3 regions of the Anaerocolumna sp. AGMB13020 genome follow, and region 3 is predicted to be linked to each of the others. Evidence: riboswitches for the same ligand, from Rfam matches in the RefSeq annotation. Region 3 holds a riboswitch; each other region holds the start of a gene.
What was found. A riboswitch is a leader RNA that binds a small molecule or an ion and turns the genes downstream of it on or off. The one in region 3 is predicted to bind cyclic di-GMP.

Region 1 (7,964 bases), 390 kb from region 3:
GTTTTATTTGTTTCTCATTTGGTTAATCCGGCATATCTTTCAAAGGAAGCAACCGGAAGTGGCGGCGAATAGAAATATCCTTGCGCGATTTCACAACCGGAACGATATAAAAATTCTGCCTGGCTGAAATTTTCAACCCCCTCTGCAACCACTTCTATACCAAGGCTTCTGGCAAGTGCTATGGTATATTCCAGAACGGTTTCTTCCTTACGGTTCTCCCCAGTCCCGTCAAGAAATGCCTTATCCATCTTAAGAATATCTAATGGAATGTCTTTCAGAAAATTCAAAGTTGAATATCCGGTACCGAAATCATCCAGAGAAAGTCGGAATCCTTTCTCTTTTAGCGTATACAGTTTACTTTGCAAATCCGTTTTGTAGTTAAAGAATGCTGATTCTGTTATTTCAAGCTCTATGTAGGTAGGAGGTACCTGATATTTCTCAGATATATACATGAGCTTGTCTACAAAGTCGGAATTGCTGAAATGGATACGGGATACATTAATCGATATTGGTATAACAGGATATTCTTCTTTCACCCATTTTGCAATCGTTTGAAAAGCTTTTTCCCAAATAAAATAGTCCAGTGAGATTATAAATCCGTTCTTCTCAAAAAGCTGTATAAACCTTTCCGGAGGAATGATACCTTTTTCCGGGTGATTCCAACGTGCTAAAGCTTCAGCTCCCACTACCTCCGTGGTAGGGATGGACATTTTAGGCTGCAGATACATTTCAAAATGATTGTTAGATAATGCGGAAATCATTTCATTCTCAATATCACTGTCTTCAAGAGTCCGTTTTCGTAAAGAATCCTCATAAAAAGCAAGAGTCTTCATAACATCATTTTTGATCGTCTTTTTCGTGAGAGTAGCACGTTCGCACAATACATTCATGGAAAGGTCTTTGCTCTCAACAAGACAGACACCGATAGAAAAGGAGATTTCCATTTTTAGAGGATACTCTTTCATCTGTTTTTTTAGAAATAAAGCAAAATCATAAATTTCGGATTCATTTCTATACTCTGTAAATACTGCGAAATTATCCGAATACAGCCGGCAATAAGCATAACAGCTGGATGTATTGGAGGATAGGACAGTGCCGATATATTTTAATACTCCGTCTCCCTCTTTGTTACCATATAAGTCATTAATAACGCTAAAACGTTTAATATCAAATACAATAACGGCAAATTTTTTGTCAGGGTTAGTTCTTCTTATACGTCTGGTTTTATATTCAAACCGACTAAAAGTAGGAATATTGACACCCATTAAAAGATCGTTTCCGTTTACTGTATAGGCAACCATTTCTTTACTGACTTCCTGGGCAGTGCCAAGGACTCTTGTTAACCGGCCATCTGCGTTAAAGTAGCATTTACGCTTACAACGCACCCACATCAGTTCATTGTTCTCAGTTCTTCTGCGGAATGTAATAGAGGTGGAAGCCTGGTCGGGGTTTGCTGTTCTTATAAATTCTTTGAATCTCAATAAATCACTGGGATGTATGTACTTTAATCCCAGAAGATGCTTAAAGGAATTCTTCTGGTTGTATAAGGATATCCCTGTTAACTCCATAAAATTTTCAGATACATAGAATGTATCTTCCTCGAAATTGATGTCAAAAATGACTAAGTTCGTCTGCTCAGCGATTACATCATACCGTTCACACATTTCTTCAAAATTGGTATCTGCAGATAACATGTTGATATTGCTGCCTCTTTTGTTCATTAAAATCCCTCGCTTTTCAAATCACATAGTAGATCAGCCTCTTTGTACATTTTTGATTTTATTTCGTAGGAAATAATTGCAACTGGCTGCCATACCTGTCAGGTTTAGGCCCTATAGCTTTGCGTCACTGCCTTTAGACAGTTATGCCTTTCTTTCGGGAAATAAATGGTGATATTAAGTTTATTATTCTTTCAGTAGGTTCTAATTATCTATGTATTTACTGTAATAATACATTCTGATTTATAAAAGTATATTTTTAGAGTAAGTGTCAAAAGGTTTGATAACTTTGTAAAATTATGCTATAATTTGAACAGAAAAATTAATTAGTTTCAATCACATAAATATTTCCGGGTTCGGCTAAAGTTGTTATTACACCTGAACCTCTGGATGGTGTGACTAAACCAGATACTGATATTAGAACAAGTAAAACTGCAGCAAAGTAACGTAATTTTGAAAATAATTTCATAAATTTACCCCCAGATGAAAATAATTTATTCTTTGGGTAAATTATACCATTGTGTTTTGGGCATATAAATGGACACTTATGTCCATCAAAAAAGGCGGATTAATATATGAGCTATGAGCATTTTGGCATATTCCTGAGAGAATTAAGGGAAGCACGAAACCTGACTAGAGAACAACTGGCAAAAGGCATCTGTACACCGAAGCAGATATACCGTATTGAGAAGGGAGAGTTCGAACCTTCGCTTTATTTATTAAATCAGTTATCCATTAAGTTTAACATGGATCTTAATGAATACTTTAAAATGCATTTCTCAACAAATACAGTTATTGGATATGAAGGAATTCAGGCTATAAATAGTGCAATGGCTTTAGGAGACATTGAATTAATTAAAAGTCTAGTAGAAAAGTATGAGAAGCATAAAGATTTTGGAAAAGGTGCGAACCTACAACATATATTGTATGGCAAGGCAATCTACGCCACTTCTGAAAAGAATTATACGACCTCATTAAATTATTGTCTTAAAGCAATTATGGTTGAAGATCCATCTTTTACATTAGATTCCATAAAAAAATATACCTATTCAAATGTTGGGCTTTCGATTATCAACTGTATGAGTACTAATTATATGTCTCTAAAAAGAGAAGATATTGCCAATAAAATATTGTTAGACTTATTATATGTTTTGGAAACTAATATATTACCAGCACCATACCCTATGTATCAGGCATCCCAGTTTGCTAAGAAATTTTATCAGAGTATATTAAACAATCTTAGTTATATTTCATTAAATAATGGAGATTTTATAAATGCAGAAAAATTTATAGAAAAAGGAATAGATTATTCTATTCAAGAAAACTATATGCGGTTTCTACCAGGTCTAATGTTTATGAAATTTAAACTTTTATATAAGTTAGGGCAGTATGACAAAGCAAAAGAATTTTACGATCAGACAATCTGTCTTTATAAAATAACAAAACAGTTTAAAGTACTGGAAGATCTGGAAAGCACGATAGCAGAAAACTATCCAGAAATCTTCAAGGATCATAAGTCCAATACAGAAGAGGAAACGTTATAAAAATAATATTGACGTGAAGAAAACGGGTTCCCATAAAGCACGAGAAATTACATCGTTTGTGCAAAGAGAACTTGGGGGAGAGGCACAAATGGTTACAGAGTTGGAGCAATTCTTAGAAGCATACATAGACAAGCTTGAGCTGTCAGGGGAAGAGCTAAGAGAAAAAGAAATGCCCTGGATTTCAGAGGAGCTATATTCCTTATATGAAAGAACGGGCAATCGTCTGGAATTTGAAGCAGTATATTTTGAACGCAGAAAATATCTTGCAGTATTTGGTATGCTTGCTGTAATCAAAAGAAGAGTAAAGGATATCAGGAAGCTGGAAGAGATTATGCTTGATATCTGCCTGGAGGAATGCTGGGCGCTACCGCCTCACGTGGACAGAATCAATAATCCTGTATGGAGAAAGACCATCGATTTATTTGCGGCAGAAACTGCGCAAGCCTTGTCAGAGATCATATACCTGTTAAAGGATGAAATAAACATAGCAGTTTATGAAAGTGTGAGAGATAATGTTTTAACCAGAGTGTTAACACCTTTCTATCGTAGTACTGCACCTTATAGCAGCTGGGAGCATGCGACCCATAACTGGTGTGCTGTCTGCAGTGGTTCGCTGGGCAGCGCCTCCTTTTATATGCTTAAAAATAAGCCGGAAGAATTAGAACCTGTAATAGCACGTATTACAGATTCCCTTGCGTATTACCTGAAAGGTTTTCCGGAGGACGGCACCTGTATGGAAGGGATCGGTTATTTCACATATGGAATGACCTACTTTACAACCTTTGCAGGGCAATTAGCGGAATATAGCAAGGGAAGGCTTAACCTGTTCAAGAATGATAAGGTCAGACGTATAGCTGAGTTTCAGCAGAAATGTTACTTTGAGGAAGGACTTTCCGTTAATTTCTCCGATAGCGACAGTCATACCAAATATAAAATGGGACTTACCTTGCAGCTTGCGCTGCAATATGAAACGGTTAACCTCCCGCCAATTTTACTTGCCGGGGATTATGACACAGACCCCTGCTTCAGGTGGGCAGCTATTTACAGAGACTACATTTGGACAAAAGAGTATATCGAAGCCCTTAAGGCAGGTGCGATAATAGAACGGAACCTGCACCTGAATGCGCAGGATACACTAAAGGATGCCCAGTGGAATGTCATGCGCAGTAAGAATAAAGCAGGCCTTGCTATTAAGGGGGGGCATAATGATGAACCCCATAATCATAATGATATAGGAAGCTTCCTCTACGTCTATAAGAAAGATATGTTCCTGGCGGAGCTGGGAGCTGGAGAATATACCAAGGATTATTTTGGAAACGGCAGATATGACATTCTGTGTAACAGTTCCTTAGGTCACAGTATTCCAATTATAAATGGCAAAGGGCAGTTAAGCGGCAGAGAACATGCCTGCACTTACTTTTATACAGATAAGGCGTTTGAAACTGTAATTAATCTGGAAAAGGCTTATGAAGAGAATAATATAAAAAGTATCAAAAGATCGGTGACTTTTAATCCAGAGGATGGTTCAGTGTGGCTGAGAGATGATTTTCAATGTACTGAGAGTACTACTTCAATCAGGGAAAACCTGATAACTGGTATTAAACCGGAAATAGAGAAAAACAATATCTTATTAAAGAAAGGCTCTTCCAACTGCAGGATTACAGTAGAGGATAAGGATGTAAGAATCGAAGTCAAAGCTGTACTGCACAGTGACCATGAAGGGGTACAGCAAGAAGTATATCTGGTACAGTGGGAATTGCCGCTCCTCAAGGAAATCTCCTCTGTCATAACCATAAATATAGAAGAAAAATAATATCATGTCATTTAAAGCATCAGCTCTCATTAATATGAGCGGATGCTTTTTTGCTTCAGGAGCAGAAAATTACATGGATTTTACTTGGAAAAGATTGTTAAATATTTATTAATTTCACAAAATATTACATTCCTGATGATAGAAGCATTTTCCATATTAAACGAATTACTTTCATAGAAATACGTCATAAAAAAAGTATTGGTAGGAAATTTTGTCGAAGTTGATTGTTAAAATATAAACAAATACACTAAAAAATTCATTAAAAATATTAAATTTTTAGGCAAAAAACAAATAATAGTTTTGCGTTGTTTATAAAACGGGTGTATAATTAGACAGAATCACGTAAAAAGTGATTGGAAAATAAGCAGATATTATAAAATCAGCCTATGCAGATAGCAGCCAAATGACGACTTGCAGTCTGAAGACTTCTTTTTATTATTACCGGCTTTATATCAATTGACGGCAAGGTGACGAATATGAACTTAATTACTACACTCATTTTATTTCCATTGGCAATAGCAATCCTCTCCTTTGTTATAAGACAGGATAAAATAAGAAATGCTATTGTAACTTTAGGGGCTGCAAGTATCGCCCTTCTAACCGTTCTGGTAACCGTGAGATATTTCGGAGACGGTATTACTTATTCTTATCATCAAGAAGAGGGAATTTCATACCTGATAATGTGTCTTGAGATTATAATCGCAGGTTATGTTCTTGTGAAGAGCATCAGGGACAAAAAGTACTTAGTGACTGTATTTGCGGCGATACAGACACCTTTGATCCTGTGGTTTGAATTATCCGCAGGACATCATATCCAGATAGTGAATCAGATTGTATATGATAAGCTGTCAGGTATCATGGTACTTATTATTGGTATCATTGGCAGCCTGATCTGTATCTATGCAGTGGGCTATATGAAGGATTACCACCATCACCATAAGGAATATGCAGAGAGAAAATCCTTTTTCCTGTCCATCCTGTTTTTATTTCTCTCCGCTATGTTCGGACTGGTGCTGAGTAACAATCTGACCTGGCTTTATTTCTGTTGGGAGGTTACTTCTCTTTGCTCTTTCCTGCTAATTGGATATACAAGAACAGAAGAGGCAAAGAGCAATTCCTATCGTGCGTTAACCATTAACCTTGGTGGCGGACTTGCTTTTGCCGTTGCCATCGTATTTATTGGATTACATTATGATACCCTTGAGTTATCAACGCTGATTTCTCTTGAACCTGAAGCCATAGCAATGGTGCCGGTCTTCCTGATGTCTGTGGCAGCTCTCACAAAATCTGCCCAGTTTCCCTTTTCCTCCTGGCTCCTTGGAGCTATGGTGGCACCTACACCTTCCTCCGCACTGCTGCATTCCGCGACTATGGTTAAGGCAGGCGTATATCTGATTATCAGACTTGCACCTATGCTTGGGGATTCACCGGTGGGGATTGCGGTAACGGGAATAGGTTGTGCTACCTTCCTGTTAAGCTCACTGGCAGCAGTTACTCAAAGCGATGGCAAGAAGATTCTTGCATATTCCACCGTTGCCAACCTGGGGCTGATTGTTATCTGCGCCAGTATCGGAAGTCAGGAAGCACTTTGGGCAGCCATCCTGCTGATTATCTTCCATGCTTCTGCAAAATCTTTGATGTTTTTGTGCGTGGGTTCCATCGAGCATCAGCTGGGCAGCCGTAATGTAGAGGATATGGGAGATCTGGCATTGGTATCCAGAAAACTGAATCTATTTATGTTTATTGGTATTGCAGGAATGTTCCTGGCACCTTTTGGTATGCTTATCTCTAAATGGGTGGCAATGAAAGCATTTATTGATTCCAGACATATACTGGCTGTTATAGTGATTGCTTACGGCAGCGCCATCACCCTGTTCTATTGGACGAAATGGATGGGTAAACTGGTGTCCGGTTCCAATCGGAAGCAGGAAAAGGAGCATTCGTTTTCCCTGTTTGAAGAACTGCCTATTATCATACATGTCATAATTGTTATCGTTTCCTGTTTTGCCTTTCCGCTTATCTCTGATTATGCGCTTGTTCCCTATTTGACAGAGCTTTTTGGTAAAGATGCGGTAATACCTATTGGTACAAGTGATGTCAACCTTATGATAATGATGCTTGCCATGCTGATTATCATTCCTATTAGTTTTATTCCTCTTTACAAAGGAGATAAAAGAAGAATTGTGCCTATTTATATGGCTGGGGAAAATACCGGAGATAATGAGACCTTCTATGGAGGTCTTGGCGAGAAAAGGAAAGCGGAGATGCGTAACTGGTATCTTTCTGAATATTTTGACAGTAAGAAAATGCTGTTCATCGGTAATATTATCGCAATACTTATACTGGTGCTCGGCGTAATACTTCTAATCGGGGGGCTTGCTCAATAATGCTGATACTTAAAATAATTGTAATCATTCTATTAACACCGATAGCAGGAGGACTGCTTACGGGCATGGACAGGGTAATTACTGCAAGAATGCAGGGAAGACAAGGTCCGCCTCTGCTTCAACCCTTTTATGATGTATTAAAGCTCATTCAGAAAGAAGCCATAGAAGTTAACCTGATGCACCGTTTTTATGTGTATCTGTCCCTGATCTTTGTAATACTGACCTCAGTAATACTTCTTCTGGGCGGGGATATACTGCTGGCGGTCTTTGCCCTTACCCTGGGTTCGGTACTGTTTATACTTGGCGGATATGCCTCCAACTCGCCTTACAGTCTGATAGGTTCGGAAAGAGAGCTTCTTCAGATGATGGCTTACGAGCCTATGGTACTGCTTACCGGAATCGGTTTCTATCTGGCAGATAAGAGCTTTTTCATTTCTGACATTATTAAAAACAATATACCAGCAATTGTATATCTGCCGGGAATGTTTATAGGTTTTGTATA
Region 2 (7,964 bases), 2.7 Mb from region 3:
CCGATATCCTTTCTAATATACTATTATGCCTGTTGTTTAGCTTTGCCAGCAAGGGTTTTCTGCTAAATGAGGCTTCACTGCTTTCTGTAAGGGTTGGAACTGTGAAAATGCACAGGGAACTTCTCCTGTAATAGTTTGGCTCCTTCTTCATCTTCTATTACAAGATAAGCATAAATATCATCCAGTCTATACATTATCTTCTCATCAAATACACCACTTGGCACAAATGTCAGCTCGTTGCTCCTGTTACCTTCAAAGTCCGGAAAAAACAAATCTTCTGAATAAAAGGTACTGGTCTTTGGTTCGTCCTTTAAGACCTCCTCCACCACTTCACCAAGGTGAAGGCTGGATGCAATTGCTGCAGCGGCTATTACCAATATCAGAATGATTCGCTTTCTTATGTGGGCAAATTTATAGTGTACGATTTTCTCTTCATATTCGCCCAATAACTCAATGAAGTCTTCATGGAAGTTATCTGACAATTCCTTATCCGCATCCAGTCTTCTCATACCTGTCAGCAAAATATAATGAACCTCAAGTTCCTCCATACAATCCGGGCAGGACCTGATATGCTGCATAAACGCTTCCAATTGCTCCATACTTAACTTGTTATCAATAAAGGGCATCATAAGCCTTTGGACTTCAATGCAGTTCATTTTCTACCATACCTTTCGGGTGTTGCACTCTTTTTGAATTACAAATAGATTTGTTTAATTATTTATTTTACCCTTTTTTTGATAATGTTTCAACTATACTTTCAAAAACAGCAGGACAAACACTGAAAGAAATTATAAGGGTACGTGTTTATTATGACTTAAATAAAAAGAAACAATTTTTTTATAGAAATATGTCTTGCTTTTATTTTCATATTATGGTAGAATAATCTTCGCTGATTCAAGACAACCATTTTGACATCAGTGAAGAAAATCAGCCGGTGTGTTGGAATTGGCAGACGAGACGGACTCAAAATCCGTTGTCCGTGAGGGCGTGTGGGTTCGAGTCCCACCACCGGCAGTATAAGCGAAAAAATAACATGGCAGGATTCGAACCTGACATGTTATTTTTTTTGGGGCTGTATCTAAATTAAGCAAACATTACAAAAAATGAGCTTTTTTACTGCATCTTTAAACAGCTGTTAAGCAGCTGATTTTGGCTGCTTCAATTAGCAGCTTAACATAAAGTTTGGAAATATATAATTTTTTTAACAGAGCATCAATGGGGAACTTGGATTCCATCTATGTGATTACAAAAACCCACATAGTTCAACTCTGTGGGTTTTTATATTTATCGTACTTCAGAATTTTTTTCTTTTAACAGCATTTCTAAGGTATTTCTTATTAATTCAGAATTTCCCTCATGTTCTTTCACCACTTCACTTACTTTATCATACCCCAGTATTCCTGTATAGGCTGTAGCAAATGCATAAGACTTCTCCAATAGTTCTTCACATCTGTCCTTGTTCGCCTGAAGAGTTTCTATGCAATTACATCGAAATATTTCTACTGCTTTTATCAGAAGTTCCAGACTTTCCAGCAAACTGTCAGCTATTAAAGGAAGGAAGGCATTTAATTCAAATTCTCCGTGGGCAGCAGCCATAGTGATTGCATAGTCATTTGCCATTACCTTCATAGAAATCTGCGTTACCATTTCGGGTATAACAGGATTTACTTTACCGGGCATAATGGTGCTGCCTGCCTGAAGGGCTTTTAGCCTGATTTCTCCTATCCCTCCGTATGGACCGGAATTCATAAGCCTTAAATCCCCTGATATTTTCATCAGATTTACGGCCAAAGCCTTTAAGAGTCCTGACACTTCAACAAATACGTCATTATTCTGCGTAATATCCATTGGATATTCTGCTGCTGCCAGTCCCATACCAGTTAATTCACGCAGATTTTCAATAACCAGAAAACGATACTTTCTTTCAGCATTTCCTGAAGTCCCTACAGCTGTACCACCTAGATTTATCTGTCTTAGTCGTTCTTCTACTTTATAAAGCCTCCACCTGTCTCTGGCAATCGCCTGAGCATATGCACCGAATTCTCCTCCCAGGGTAATAGGAATCGCATCCATAAGCTCTGTTCTTCCAAGCTTTTTGATTCCTTCCAGCTCTCGTTCCTTCATTTGAAGAGCCTCCTGTAGTCTGGCACATCCATCACTTAGTTCCCGTAACAAGTCAATGGAGGCAATTCGGAGTGCTGTGGGATAGACATCATTGGTAGATTGACCTCTGTTTACATCATCAAGTGGGTGTATCGTTATCAGCTCCCCTTCATCCCTCTCTCCCGCAAGCTTCTCTGCAAGATTAGCCAATACTTCATTGACATTCATATTTGTGGAGGTTCCAGCACCCCCCTGTAAAGCCTCCACTGGAAACTGATCCTGATATTCTCCCGAAAGGATTCTGTCACAGGCTTTTATGATTGCCTCATATACTCCTGGCTTCCCCATTCCTAGCTTCAGGTAACTGCTTGCTGCTGCTTTCTTAACTTTAACCAGGGCAAGAATAAGCCTGTGACTGGTTTTCTTATGCTCCAGAGCAAAGTTTCCGACGGCTTTGTTTGTTTCTGTTCCATAGAGTATATTTGCAGTTGTATTAATATCCTTCTTCTCTTGAATGTTCTCTTTCATGTTCCTCTTCTCTTGGACTCCATTATTAAATGCAGGTTTCTGCACACTATTTCAGGATCTTCATCCTATGGAACCCACCTTTATAGGGTTAAAACTAAAACTCGTCCGGTATTTCCTGAAGAATTGACGGGAATATTTCAAGACTTCGCCTTAAGATTCCCTGCATATATGCAATCAAAATTCCATAATTGGTTATGGGTATCCCTTGATCAACGCTACATTTTTGGCGATATTTCACTTCTCTTTCCGTCAACATGCAGCCACCGCAATGAACAATCAGCTGATAGGGACTCAGGTCTTCCGGAAACTGTCCTCCCGAAGTAAATTCAAACTGAAATTCTTTGCCGGTATAGTTCTTAATCCAACGCGGAAGCTTCACTGTTCCAATATCATCACATTGCCTGTGATGAGTACAGCCTTCACAGATAAGTATTGTATCTCCCTCTTTCAGCTGCTCCAAAATTGCCACTCCCTTAACGGCTTCCTGCAGTAAGCCTTTATACCTGGCAAATAAAATGGAAAAGGAGGTAAGTGGTATATCTTTTGGTGTATCAGCAGATACCTTTGCAAACACCTGGCTGTCAGTTATAACAAGACTGGGCTTTTTCCCTAAGCTCTCAAGAGTTTCCTTCAGTTCATACTCTTTTACTACAATTGCCGTTCCGTCAGCCTCCAGGATGTCCCTTATGGTCTGCTGCTGAGGAAGAATAAGCCTTCCTTTAGGAGCCGCTTTGTCTATAGGTACTACTAATATAACAAAATCCGATGGATGTATAACATCACCAACGATTCGAAGCTTACTATCTTCGGCCGGTACTATCCTGGAAATAATATTTTTCAGAGTTTCAATATTCATGCCGGTAACAGCACTTACATAAATTTCATTATCATTTTGCTCTGCCTCTGCTTTTGTAAGCAAATCAGCCTTATTATATACCAATAGGTAAGGAATCTTCTTCTCTTCAAAGAGCTTAATCAATTCAATATCAGTAGCCGACTTCCCTGCCAGTGCATCAATTATCAGGATAGCAATATCGGTCTTATTCAGTACCTGTTTTGTTCTTCTTACTCTTAATTCCCCTAAAGCTCCTTCGTCATCAATTCCAGGAGTGTCTATAATCATCACCGGACCTAATGGCAGTAACTCCATTGCTTTATAAACAGGATCTGTTGTTGTTCCTTTTACTTCTGAAACCACAGATAGCTCTTGTCCTGTAATTTTATTAACCAAGCTTGATTTACCGGCATTTCGTTTCCCAAAAAAACCTATATGCAAACGGTCTGCGGAGGGTGTTTCATTTAATCCCATACTGCCATCTCCTTCGTGTTCTTTAACATAATCATGCGAATTTATGGTATCACAATTTGCAGATCAAATCAAGAAATTGTAAGTACAAAAAATGCACTCTCCATATCGCAGTAAGCTGGCAGCCAACTGTATACAAGGTGCATAGTTTATAATATAATTCACATTATGTTTTTATTATATTTATAGCTGTATCGCAAGAACCTTCCATGCTCTGGATTGGATAGACGCATTTTAACGCGGTTACTTCTATATACCAGACTAAAATTTACAAAGAAGAGTTATATTCTGGGCACTGCATCCAAAAGCACAAATCATAAAATAATCCCCTCTTCTGATCAGCTGCTTTTCCATTGCTTCATATAGGGCAATAAATGGACTGCTCGTACCTGTATCTCCGTAAACATCACCGATATAAGGGCTGGCAGATTTGTCTATTACCATCCGTTCTCTTATGATTTCAAGCCCCTCTTTGCTGTTTTGGGAGAAACAAAACATATTTATCTTTTCTATTCTGAGAGAATTTCTTAAAAGTATTGTTGATATAGACTCTTCCAACGCTTCAACATTAATTATTTTCTTTTTGTAGATGGAAAACTCCATATCATTTCCATCTTTTATCAGAAACATATTTGAAAAACCACAGTGTGGAAATAATGGTGAATCTGTATCATCTGGACTTACTATACTTAGCGTGTCACATACACCGCTTTCTTCTTCCGTTTTTTCTAACAGAACGGCGCATGCAGCATCTCCCATATTATGGGTATCGATACTCATATAATCACAGCCAATCAGAAGAGCACGTTTTATATGAGGACTCATCGTCATGTATTTGGAAATCTGATCAAAAGCCAAGGTCATACCACAACCATTGGAATTCACATCATAACAGATGCATTCTTTCTTTCCGCCAATTACATTATGAATTTTGGCAGAAGTCGCAGGTGAAACATACTCCGGTAATTGACTGGAAAGTACAATCATATCTATGTCTGCTCCTGATAAACCTGTTTTAAGGAATAAATCCTGAATAGCGTCCAGAGATAATAGAATGGTATTGTGCCAGTTATGCTTGCTTCCCTGTTTCTTACACTTGTTCTCCGACAGAGCCGTGCTTATACTTCTGTACTCTTTTTCTGCTGTGTGCATTACACTTTTCGTTTGACTGGAAACTACCTGTCCTCGACTAACTGATATATCTGCAATTTTTATGTGTACCATAGTGTTCCTCTATCTTATATTTATTTTAAAATAACAGTAAAGGCAATATAAATTAATATAAATTTTAAACCGCTTTCAGATATAAAAACAAATAAGCTTTATTTTATTATTTGAAATTAAAACTCAATCAAGTTATATAAAAAGAAAAGCTAGCCGAAAAAATGCCATGGCTAGTCTAATCATGGTAACTCGGCTGCCATAGCTTTCGCCTTAGGCCCGTGGCTTTGCGTCTCTGCCTTTTGGCAGGTTTGCCTTTATCTTACAATATGATATTAATTTTTGACCGATAATAGGAATAATTACCTACTCTTATTATATACTAATTTGATTAATAAGCAAGCTTTTTTCGCTAATTTTGTCATTCTTAGACATATTTTGTTTGAGATAGTCTCCATTGAAACTAAAAATATGATTTTTTACAAAAAAACTCATGTGCATATCATTGGAATTGCGTCATGAGCAAGAACTTATCACTTAATGGATTATCATATCAGTTATATCTTTATAAGTCGCATAAGGTTTGATATGATAGGTACCAACCCTTATCTTTCTGGAATAATTATTTATTATTAGATACTGATTAAAAGCACCTGCATCTTCAATAACACCATTTTCTTTCAATATACGAGTTACCTTTTCAGAGGACATACCTTCTGTAATAATAATCTCTTTTGTAATATCCTCTTTCTTTTCTTCCAACGTATCAGAATCATTCTTTGAGGTTTCGTTCTCCTCAGAAGTAGTATTCTCCTCTGACGTAGTATTATCCTTTGATGTAGTATTCTTCGTACTTGTTTCCTCTGTCGTGTTATTATTATCTCCCGTTATAGCATCGGTTCCATTTTTATCGTCAGTCTTACTTCCATCAGAATTTTCCGGTGCTTCATCTACATCATTTTTTTTGTTATCGGTGACTGGAACTTCTTCCGTTTCGTCTGATTCTTCTGTACTATTTTCCTGCGGTATTTCAGTGGGGGTCGGAGTTGTCAGTAAATCATCGAAAGAATTTACCGCATTGCTCTCAACCATACCCAGTTCTTTTGCTCTTGCGATTATCTGCTCATCAGAAAGTTTATTTCTGGATGAGCCATGAAATGCTACAGACATTACAACAGCTGAAAAAAGTATGCCGACACCAATTCCTCTTACATAATATTTTAGATTCATACATTCCTCTTATCTTGTAAAATTCTTACTGCTGCTTTTCATTTTCTTTATACAGATCAACTACCAACCGGACTTCACCCTGTCCTAGCTCCAGCGCTTTCGAAATATCCACAATGGAAAAGCCCTGTGAATAAAGCTCCAGTATCTTCTGATTAGAATTACTGCTTCCCTCTGACTCTTCTGGAATGAAAGCTTGTTTTTGCTCCACTTTTACTTGAGAAACATTTTTTTTATTTTTGGGAGCATTCGATTCTTTTGCAGTTAGAGAACGAGCTGAGGTTTCTTCCATGACTTTTTTCTGCTTGTCAGCATTTCTCATTAGTGTTTTCAATTCTTCTTCTTTTTCACCAAGCATATTATACAAAAACACAACTTCTTCATGATTAAGCTTGATTTTTTCTAAAATCTGTTCTGAAAAATCATTTACGGCAATTATTTTTTCATTGGATAATTGACTGAGCTGATTCTCTGTTTTGTAAAGATATCCTTCCGTGGTCTCCTGACATATCTCCTCCACTTGGTGTTTCAGTTCGCTTATATCCATCGCTTTTTCATCAAGCACTGTATTCAGTACAAAATCCTGGTTCTTCTTATCTGTTTTATCCACCATAAAACAACTAATAATTATTATTGCAATTCCTATGATTATAAGGACGATTGCTATTCCCATTTTATGTCCTCCGGTTTATTATGATATCTGTTTATTGCCAGCCATTAAATTCTGATATCGATAGAGCCGGATCTGGTTTTCTTAGTTTCTTCCTTTGACTCTTCTTTTTTCTGTTTTTTTGATTTGGAACCAAAAAAACTGTTATTTCCCTTTTCTTTCGCATCATATCGGTATTCTTTGTTCTCACCTTTTGATGCTTTAACAGGTTGTTGGCTGTTGTGTTTTATTTCACTATTAATTTTATTATGTATAACGATCTGATCATTTATAGGCTTCTGACTTTCCTGATGCTTATAACCAGATACCTCCTGGGATTTAGGAGCCATTGTAACTACTTCTATTGGTGTTATTGGCATAAGACAACCTCCTTTACAATCCAACTACCTTAATATCAGCTCTATCTCTGATAAATTTTGAGTAATGAGTTTCCGTCTTTACATGATAGTTTACATTGGATATTACGATTTTAACACCTGGATAAGCAACATTTTCAACTTTGATCCAACCACCGTCACTGTTTCCGATTTCTACCCGAAGCATATCAAATTTATTCTGACACTCTTTGTATTCCGTTCGCAGTTGAATACAGTTATTTGTAGCTAATCTGATGTATTCAAGTTTTTCAGGGGATAGCTTCTCGCCTTGACCTATTTTTCTTTTATATGTTTCAATAATAGGAAGCAGCTTGTCCAGATCTGCATCAATAGCAGCTATTCTTTTCTGAACCTCCCTATATTGTTCCACTTTTTGGGGATTGATGCCAACTTCTAATTGAGTAAAGGTTCCCATTGTGGAACCGGCTGTTTTTACGGTAATAGAGGTTCCCGAAGTTATCTCTCCACCAGTGATAAAACCTTTTTTACCACCAACTATAATATCTCCTCTTGCAGATACTTTGCTGTGCAAAATTGCTTCTGTTGATACATAGCCACCGGATTTAACAACAGCATTTTCAAAAAATTTAGA
Region 3 (7,964 bases):
ATTCCTCGCCTTTGTCCCTTTTTGTAAACTTAACTTTAATGCAATAAAAATTTGTTATCAAGTATAAAGCTGGATTGGATATAGAACGAGCTTTTTAAATTTTCGAATAAGACATACAGATGTCGCCTTCTCTCTGCTATAATGCATAAAAAACAGGCAGTTGGGAAAGATACAGGTACAGCTGTAAATGAGGAGAAGAAGATGAAGTCAGCATTATTAAAGAATGTGGATTGCATAGAGCTATATGTTTCTGATCTGGATGAGGGCATGAAGTATTACTGTGACGGCATGGGTCTAAAATTGTTATGGCGGACGGAGAAAATGGTTGGATTAGGAATGGAGGAAGGTATTACAGAATTTGTCCTTCAGACAGAAAGAAAAAGGAGGGATGTCGATTTTTGCGTAGATTCTGTATCAGAGGCAATTGAACAAATTCTTAAAGCAGGAGGTATGGTCAAAGATGGTCCTTTTGATATTCCCATTGGGAAATGTGCGGTCATAAAAGACAGATGGGAGAATGAATACATCATATTGGATATGTCGAAAGGAACGTATGTAACAGATGACAACAACAATGTAATAAATATAAAATAAAAAATGTAAGAAAAAAAGGACTGCTGTGAAAGATTACAGCAGTCCTTTTTTGAAAGGATGCATGCTTTTCTCAGTAGTGGAGAAGCTAAAAACAAGGCAGAGAGAATGAAGGGTTCTAGCAGAAATACAGCGCTTAGGAGTAAATCGGATAAATGGATAATATGCTGTACCAGAATTTTATAAATTAGTTTGGAAGAACTATTTGAAAAGTTAGTACAATGTGTTATAATGGAATAAAATAGTATTAATTGATAATAAAAATTAACAAAAAAGGTAAAATCTGTATTTATTTTACTATTAAGACAGATTATAAATACAGTTTTATAAATTAGCTTTAGTAATACTTAAACACTACAAAAGATTCAGAAAGGAAGATAAGGATGGAAGTAACAATTCTGGAGGAATTATTTCAAAAAATTTCAGAAGTAACAACGGTAGAGGATATCGGCTATCACAGGATAGAAGAAGGCCGCCTGAAGCCCTTTTACAAAACACAGACGGATATACTTGGAATTGAAAAATGGAAAACAGTACATGGACAGAATCCCGTATATGTTAAGGATACCTTCATATTAAGGGAGATTACGACCAAAAAGCAGCCGATTGAAATCTATGACACCAAAAATGACACCAGATCAGCGGATGCTTTTTTTCTTTTTGGAATTGATAGTATTATGATAATTCCGGTTGTAAGAGAGGATGAGGTGAAGGCCATAATCTGCATAGCTTCTATCGGAAAATACCACCAGTTTACCAAAGAGGAAATGGAGACTTGCAGTAAATTGGCAGATGACTACTTAAAAAATCAATATTAATTATAAGGGGAGTTACAAATGAGGATAGCTAACGGGATTTTGGAATTCTTGAAAAAAGCAGGAGTGGACTATATATTCGGCATACCAGCAGGTACAATCAGTCCGCTTTTTGATGCATTAAACGACGTTTCAATTAAACCTATTGTTGCCAAGAACGAAGGCGGTGCAGCTTATATGGCCGCCAGATATGCCAGCGTCAGCGGAAAGCTTGCGGTTTGTATGGGTGCCGGCGGTGTCGGAGCAAACAATATGATGAACGGTGTGGGAGATGCATTCAGGGCCAAAGCGCCTGTTCTGTTCCTTACTGGTTATGTTCACAGATGGCAGATAGGGAAAGGGGCCATCCAGGAACTTAATACGGAAGAGATTCTCAGACCAATTACAAAATACAGTAAGACGGTATTAAAAGAAGAGGATGTAATGAAAGAACTGGAACTGGCTGTAAAGACAGCTTTAACAGTTCCCATGGGTCCTGTATTTTTATCTGTTCCCATCGATATTCAGCTTGCCAGCCTGCCCGGGGAAGTTCCGGATTTTACAGCAACAGCATATGTTTCAGCATCAGATGACAATAAGAGTTTAGAAGAAGCCTGCAAGGTAATAGAGGAATCAGGGAAAGGACTCATCCTGGCAGGTAAAGGCGCAAGAGGAAAATCAGAACTTGTAAAAGAAATAAGTAAGCACCTGCAATGGCCGGTTATCACAACACCAGAAGGTAAAGGTGTGGTATCAAATGATTTCCCGCTGAATCTTGGGAACTATGGTTTTGCAAGCACAGATGCCGCCTCTGCTTACGTAAATGACCCTTCTGTTGACTGCCTGCTCATCCTTGGAACCAGTTTGGGAGAGAATGCAACCAATAACTTCAGTAAAGCCTTAACAGAGGGGAAGAAGGTTATTCACATTGACTGGGATATAAAAGAGCTTGGAAAAGTCTATAAGACGGATGTTAAGCTTTGTGCTGATTTAGAGGTAGCTTTACCTTATATTATACAGAATACCAAAGCAGCAGGGCAGACAGGCTTTGAGAGAACAGCAATCAATAATCCGGTAGAGAAAGTAAATACGGGTGTAAGCCTTAAGGAGTTTATGGAACAGCTACCGGAATATATGCCTAAGGATACTTATTATATGGCAGATATGGGCGAATTTATGAATTATGCCTTTAAATATCTTTCTATACCGGAAGGCGGAGACTTTGAGACCAATTTAAATTATGCTGCCATGGGTTCTGCAATTGGTGGTGCAGTCGGTGTGCAAGCAGCCTATCCGGGGCGAAGCGTTGCTGTATTTGCCGGTGACGGAGACTTCTTTATGAATGGAATGGAAGTACTGACTGCAGCAGAATATGAATTACCCATTGTTTACTTTATTATTAATAATGCTATGTTAGGATTTGTAGAACATGGACATAAGTTCCTGTTTGAAAGAGTAGTTAATGGTTTTTGCCAGAAGAGAATCAGCATAGCTGATATGATGGCTGCCTGTGGCCTAAAGACAATGGTTATTAGCGAGAATAGTCAGATAAAGGAGCTTCCGGAATTCTTGCGGGAAGCGGAGGGCCCTGTGGTCGTAGAGCTAATTACAGACGGCAGTGAACCTGCACCAAACGGAGACAGACTGAAAGCATTACAGAAACACAATTAATATAAATAAAACAATATGCTTAAGGAGGACATGATATGTTAGAAGGAAAGGTAGCATTAGTAACAGGAGCATCCAGAGGTATTGGCAGAGCGATAGCAGTAAAGCTCGCAAAAGAAGGTGCAGATGTAGTTATCAATTACGTAAGCAATGAAGAATCCGCCCTTAAAGTACAGGAAGAAATTAAGAGTTTTGGAAGAAAGGCATATATTTTCCGTTGTGATGTGGCAAAAAGAGAAGAACTTGAGGCTCTGGTAGACTTTACAATCGAAAAGCTTGGAAAAATCGATATTTTGGTTAATAATGCAGGCATTGTACGTTATAATACCATAACCGGAATGACAGACAGCGAATGGAGTGATGTAATAAATACCAACCTGACCGGTATGTTCAATCTGTGCCAGCTGGTAGCACCCCATATGATCAAACAGAACTCCGGTAAAATCGTTAATATCAGTTCACTTGCAGCCGTTAAGATGCTTCCAGCCTCCTATAGCTATACTGCCTCTAAAGCAGGAGTTGCAGCCTTTACCAAGGTACTTGGTACAGAGCTTATTGCAAATAACATCAGTGTCAATGCAATAGCACCTGGAATTATTATAACAGATATGCTGGATACCTTAGGAGATGCAGCAGAAGCCTACAAACAGCAGGTACCTGCAAAGAGATTCTGTGAAGCGGAGGAGGTTGCAGAGCTTGCATACTTCTTGTGTCAGGATATCTCCAGGTATATCGTAGGTCAGACAATTGTAATTGACGGCGGTCTGTCTTTATAAGACTGCGGTTAAATAAAATTTAACTATTCTGTAAAATTGTGTATTAATAATTTGACTTTTGAGCAAATTGGTGTATAATCTTATTATGCGAATAGACATGATATGACATAATATAGCAAGATATTTAGAAATATAGTGTAGAATTACAAATTATGCAATTTATTTCTATATCCAGATTAATTGAAAATAGCAAACTCTTCTAAAGATGGGGACGCAAAGCCACGAGTCTAAGGTGAAAACTATGATAGTCGGGTTGCCGTAGTTAATATTAGCCATTTGTGGGGTATCAACTACAAATGGCTTTTTTAATGCTATAGAAACAGCTTATAATTGCAGGAGGACTTGAAAGTGGAAATTTTCAGAGAAAAAGGCTTGAAAAAAAATGTTTTTATCACTAGTTTAGCCGTTTTATCAGGCAGCATTGTTCTTGTAACCGCAGGCGGATTTTTTAAAGCCCAGTCATTGTTAAACAAAGGAGGCAGCACTTTAAGCCTTCTGCTTTTTATGGTTATTTTTGCAGTAGTGATAGGGGTAGTGGCTACCCTTTGCCTTGCATTTTTACTGAACCAGAAATTGCGAGAAATTGATTTGGGTAATGTGACAGAGACGGCATACCAGGAAGTTGCGGCAGCCGCTGAATCCACAAGAACACAAGGTCATCTTCCTGCAGGCATAAAAGAATTTATTGGCAGTGTAAAGGAATCTGTCGATATCATAACCTATTCGACCAGTGAGTTAAAACAATCTTCAGCTGAAATGAGTGATATTTCAAGCAGAGTTACACTATCTATAACACAGTTGGCAGAAGGCGCAACTCAGCAGGCTGAATCAACCGAAAAAGGAAGTGTGCGCATCAATAATATTACCGAGATGATTCTTTGTATCGGTGAAGATATGGCACAGTCAGATAAAGTTGCTGACGGAGCAATTAATGCCATGGAGGAAGTGAAGGGATCCATCAAATTCCAGGAAGAAAAGATGGCTGAGAACAAGGTTCTTACTGAGAATATGCGAGGAGCAATCACGGACTTAATGGACAAGTCCAAAGAAATCGGAAAAATATTAGAGGTAATAAAAGGCGTAGCACAACAGACAAATCTGTTAGCCTTAAATGCTGCAATAGAAGCTGCAAGAGCAGGCGAGCACGGAAGAGGGTTTGCCGTTGTATCCGAAGAAATTCGTAAGCTTGCAGAACAGTCAGCAGAATCCGGAAAGCAGATTACAGAAATTATAAACGATGTACAACAGGGAATAGAAAATACAGTAACGCAAATTACCAAAGCCAATGACCTTTCACAGGAACAGGAAAAGGCATTTGAGAAGACCGTGTCTTCCATATCTGATATATCCGATAAGGTATATTCTATCGGTGTAAAAGTTAAAGCTGCATATAATGCGACTGCCACTTTAACAGAAGATGCAAAAGAAGCTGAAGATATGATTGCAACGGTTGCGAGTATCTCCGAAGAAACTGCCGCCGGAACAGAAGAGGTTTCTTCCTCCGTTGAAGAGCAGAATAATCTGATACAGTTAGTAGCAGAATGCTCGAAAGAGATGTATAATATTGCTGAGACATTAAAGCAGCAGTTGGTAGAATTTGATCAATAACAATCTGTAATTTTTTCATCGCTTGTCACAGAGATTTACTCTGTTTCAAAAATATAATATTTTACTCAGGAGGAAAATTATTATGATGATTACACACCCAAAGGGGCTGTATACTATTAATTACGATGTTGAAAAAAGACTAGTATTTGAAACACCCGTAGGTTCTTGGACAAAGGAAGACTATATTGAATATCATAGTCAGTATGAAAAGGTTATCGGACCTGCAATGGGTAATAAGCCTTGGGTAAGTGCTGCTGACTTAAGAAAATACAAAATGTCCGATCTTGGAGAAGTTATGGCTAAACATGCTGACTGGCTTGCAGAGAATAATCTTGTTGCTACTGCCTCCATCGTAGACAGTGCAATTGTAAAAATGCAGATCAATAGAGCTATTTCATCTAAGTTCCCTCAGCAGGCTTTCTTAAATGAAGAAGAAGCTATGACTTGGTTAATGGCAAAGCTTTAATTATAACTTTCCCGATTGCGTATTGATTTTTAATCCCTGACTTCCCATACATACCGGTGAAATTTCTTAAACAGAAATTTCACCGGTTTTTTATTACCATAATATAAATACATTGAATACCATTGCTTATAAAAGGAGAATCTATCCTCGTGTAATATAATAACAAGAAAAGTTTGTGTGTTATTCCTATCTGCAGCACGTATGGCTTTTGCTTTATGAGCTGCTCCTAGTAACTTTTGCTGTATGGAGCTAAAGTTATTTGGAACGAGAAAAAGCGGAGGTCTGTTTAAATTCGTGTTATAGTACACGAATAAGAATTTCTGTGACAATTCAATTAAAATAATGGAATAGGAAAAATCACAAAATTTAGTAATTTTGTACTTGACACAAATCTAAGTTTGTTATATTATAATAACAGTAATGATTACTAGTATTAGTTATTAATAATAATTTATCAATAAATTTGAAATCTTAGGAGGAAATAAATATGTCATTAATCGGAACAGAAGTAAAACCATTTGTAGCACAGGCATTTCGTAACGGTAAATTTGTAGAGGTTTCAGAACAGGATTTCAAGGGAAACTGGAGCATTATTTGCTTTTATCCTGCGGATTTCACCTTCGTGTGCCCTACAGAACTGGAAGATTTACAGAGCAATTATGATACCTTTAAGAAACTGGGAGCTGAAGTGTACTCTGTATCAACTGACACTCATTTTACACACAAAGCTTGGCATGATACCTCTGAAGCTATCAAGAAGATTACCTATACCATGATCGGTGATCCTTCTCATACCATTTCCAGAAATTTTGATGTATTAATCGAAGCTGACGGACTGGCAGACAGAGGAACCTTCTTAGTTGACCCGGACGGAATTATTGTAGCAGTTGAGATTAATGCAGGCAGCATTGGCCGTAATGCGGATGTGCTGGTGGATAAGATTAAAGCGGCTCAGTATGTAAGAAACAACCCCGGTGAAGTATGCCCTGCCAAGTGGAAAGAGGGAGGCTCAACCTTAAAGCCCAGCCTCGATCTGGTAGGAAAGATTTAAGCGTTTTACATTGCTGATTGGCATGTAATATGGAAAGTCATTTTAAGGAGGAATAAGAGTGAAAGAAAATGATAAATTGAAAGGATGCCACGTAGAGATTCTTTCACTCTTTCTATTTGTGGCAGCATCGCAGGAAGGCTTGCGATATGCAGTGGGTATAAATTATGCTGGATACTGATATACGAAATCAGCTAAGTGAATATTTAAAGCTCCTGGAAAGCGACCTGCTAATTAAGTTAAGTGCCGGTTCTGATAATACCTCAAAAGAGCTGGAGGACTTCGTAAAAGAAGTGGCTTCTCTTTCAGAAAGAATAGATATAGAACCGGTAAGCCTTGCAAGAACTCCCAGCTTTCAAATTTGCCGTAAAGGAGAAGAAAAAGGCCTTACCTTTGCAGGAATTCCCTTGGGGCATGAATTTAACTCCTTTGTACTGGCACTTCTTCAGGTCAGCGGCAGACCACCTAAAATAGAAGAAAAAGTAAAGGAGCAGATCAAGCACTTAAAGGGTGAGTATCACTTTGAAACTTACATCAGCTTAAGTTGCCATAATTGTCCGGAGGTGGTGCAGGCCGCCGGTATTATGAGTGTGCTGAATCCTAACATAACGCATACCATGATTGATGGAGGAGTATTTAAGAAGGAGGTTGAGGATAAGAATATTCTGGCTGTACCGGCTCTTTATCTGAATGGTGAATTTCTGGCAGGCGGAAGAATGACGGTAGAAGATATTCTTGCAAAGCTTGGCAGCCTCCCGGAAGCTTCGGAGCTGGAGGAGAAAGAACCTTTTGATGTGCTTATAGTTGGCGGTGGCCCTGCAGGTGCCAGTGCTGCAATCTATGCGGCAAGGAAAGGCATAAGGACTGGCATCGTAGCAGAGCGCTTCGGCGGTCAGGTTCTGGAGACCATGGGAATAGAGAATCTCATTGGTATTCAATATACAGAAGGGCCTAAGCTGGCACAGAGCCTCGAAGAGCATGTAAAAAATTACGAGGTTGATATAATAAAATCC

Region 1: another riboswitch for cyclic di-GMP. It lies ahead of R2R35_RS09185 (bifunctional diguanylate cyclase/phosphodiesterase); the one in region 3 lies ahead of R2R35_RS10870 (methyl-accepting chemotaxis protein).
Region 2: another riboswitch for cyclic di-GMP. It lies ahead of R2R35_RS22675 (3-oxoacyl-[acyl-carrier-protein] synthase III C-terminal domain-containing protein); the one in region 3 lies ahead of R2R35_RS10870 (methyl-accepting chemotaxis protein).

The regions. Positions count from the first base shown of each region.
Region 1 is NZ_CP136910.1:2,306,772-2,314,735, reverse strand. Features, by position in the region: gene R2R35_RS09185 (bifunctional diguanylate cyclase/phosphodiesterase) at 15-1,721, opposite strand; cyclic di-GMP riboswitch class I at 1,796-1,879, opposite strand; gene R2R35_RS09180 (hypothetical protein) at 2,041-2,187, opposite strand; gene R2R35_RS09175 (helix-turn-helix domain-containing protein) at 2,294-3,262, shown strand; gene R2R35_RS09170 (heparinase II/III family protein) at 3,351-5,075, shown strand; gene R2R35_RS09165 (NADH-quinone oxidoreductase subunit 5 family protein) at 5,552-7,462, shown strand; gene R2R35_RS09160 (respiratory chain complex I subunit 1 family protein) at 7,462-7,964, shown strand, end outside.
Region 2 is NZ_CP136910.1:5,389,639-5,397,602, reverse strand. Features, by position in the region: gene R2R35_RS22695 (anti-sigma factor family protein) at 75-656, opposite strand; tRNA gene R2R35_RS22690 (tRNA-Leu) at 931-1,014, shown strand; gene R2R35_RS22685 (aspartate ammonia-lyase) at 1,285-2,631, opposite strand; gene hydF ([FeFe] hydrogenase H-cluster maturation GTPase HydF) at 2,726-3,940, opposite strand; gene R2R35_RS22675 (3-oxoacyl-[acyl-carrier-protein] synthase III C-terminal domain-containing protein) at 4,199-5,161, opposite strand; cyclic di-GMP riboswitch class I at 5,342-5,424, opposite strand; gene R2R35_RS22670 (hypothetical protein) at 5,636-6,328, opposite strand; gene R2R35_RS22665 (DUF6115 domain-containing protein) at 6,354-6,998, opposite strand; gene R2R35_RS22660 (hypothetical protein) at 7,043-7,354, opposite strand; gene R2R35_RS22655 (DUF342 domain-containing protein) at 7,368-7,964, opposite strand, start outside.
Region 3 is NZ_CP136910.1:2,696,269-2,704,232, reverse strand. Features, by position in the region: gene R2R35_RS10890 (VOC family protein) at 202-594, shown strand; gene R2R35_RS10885 (GAF domain-containing protein) at 975-1,409, shown strand; gene R2R35_RS10880 (thiamine pyrophosphate-binding protein) at 1,428-3,056, shown strand; gene R2R35_RS10875 (SDR family NAD(P)-dependent oxidoreductase) at 3,092-3,829, shown strand; cyclic di-GMP riboswitch class I at 4,008-4,090, shown strand; gene R2R35_RS10870 (methyl-accepting chemotaxis protein) at 4,178-5,437, shown strand; gene R2R35_RS10865 (hypothetical protein) at 5,520-5,903, shown strand; gene ahpC (alkyl hydroperoxide reductase subunit C) at 6,391-6,954, shown strand; gene ahpF (alkyl hydroperoxide reductase subunit F) at 7,119-7,964, shown strand, end outside.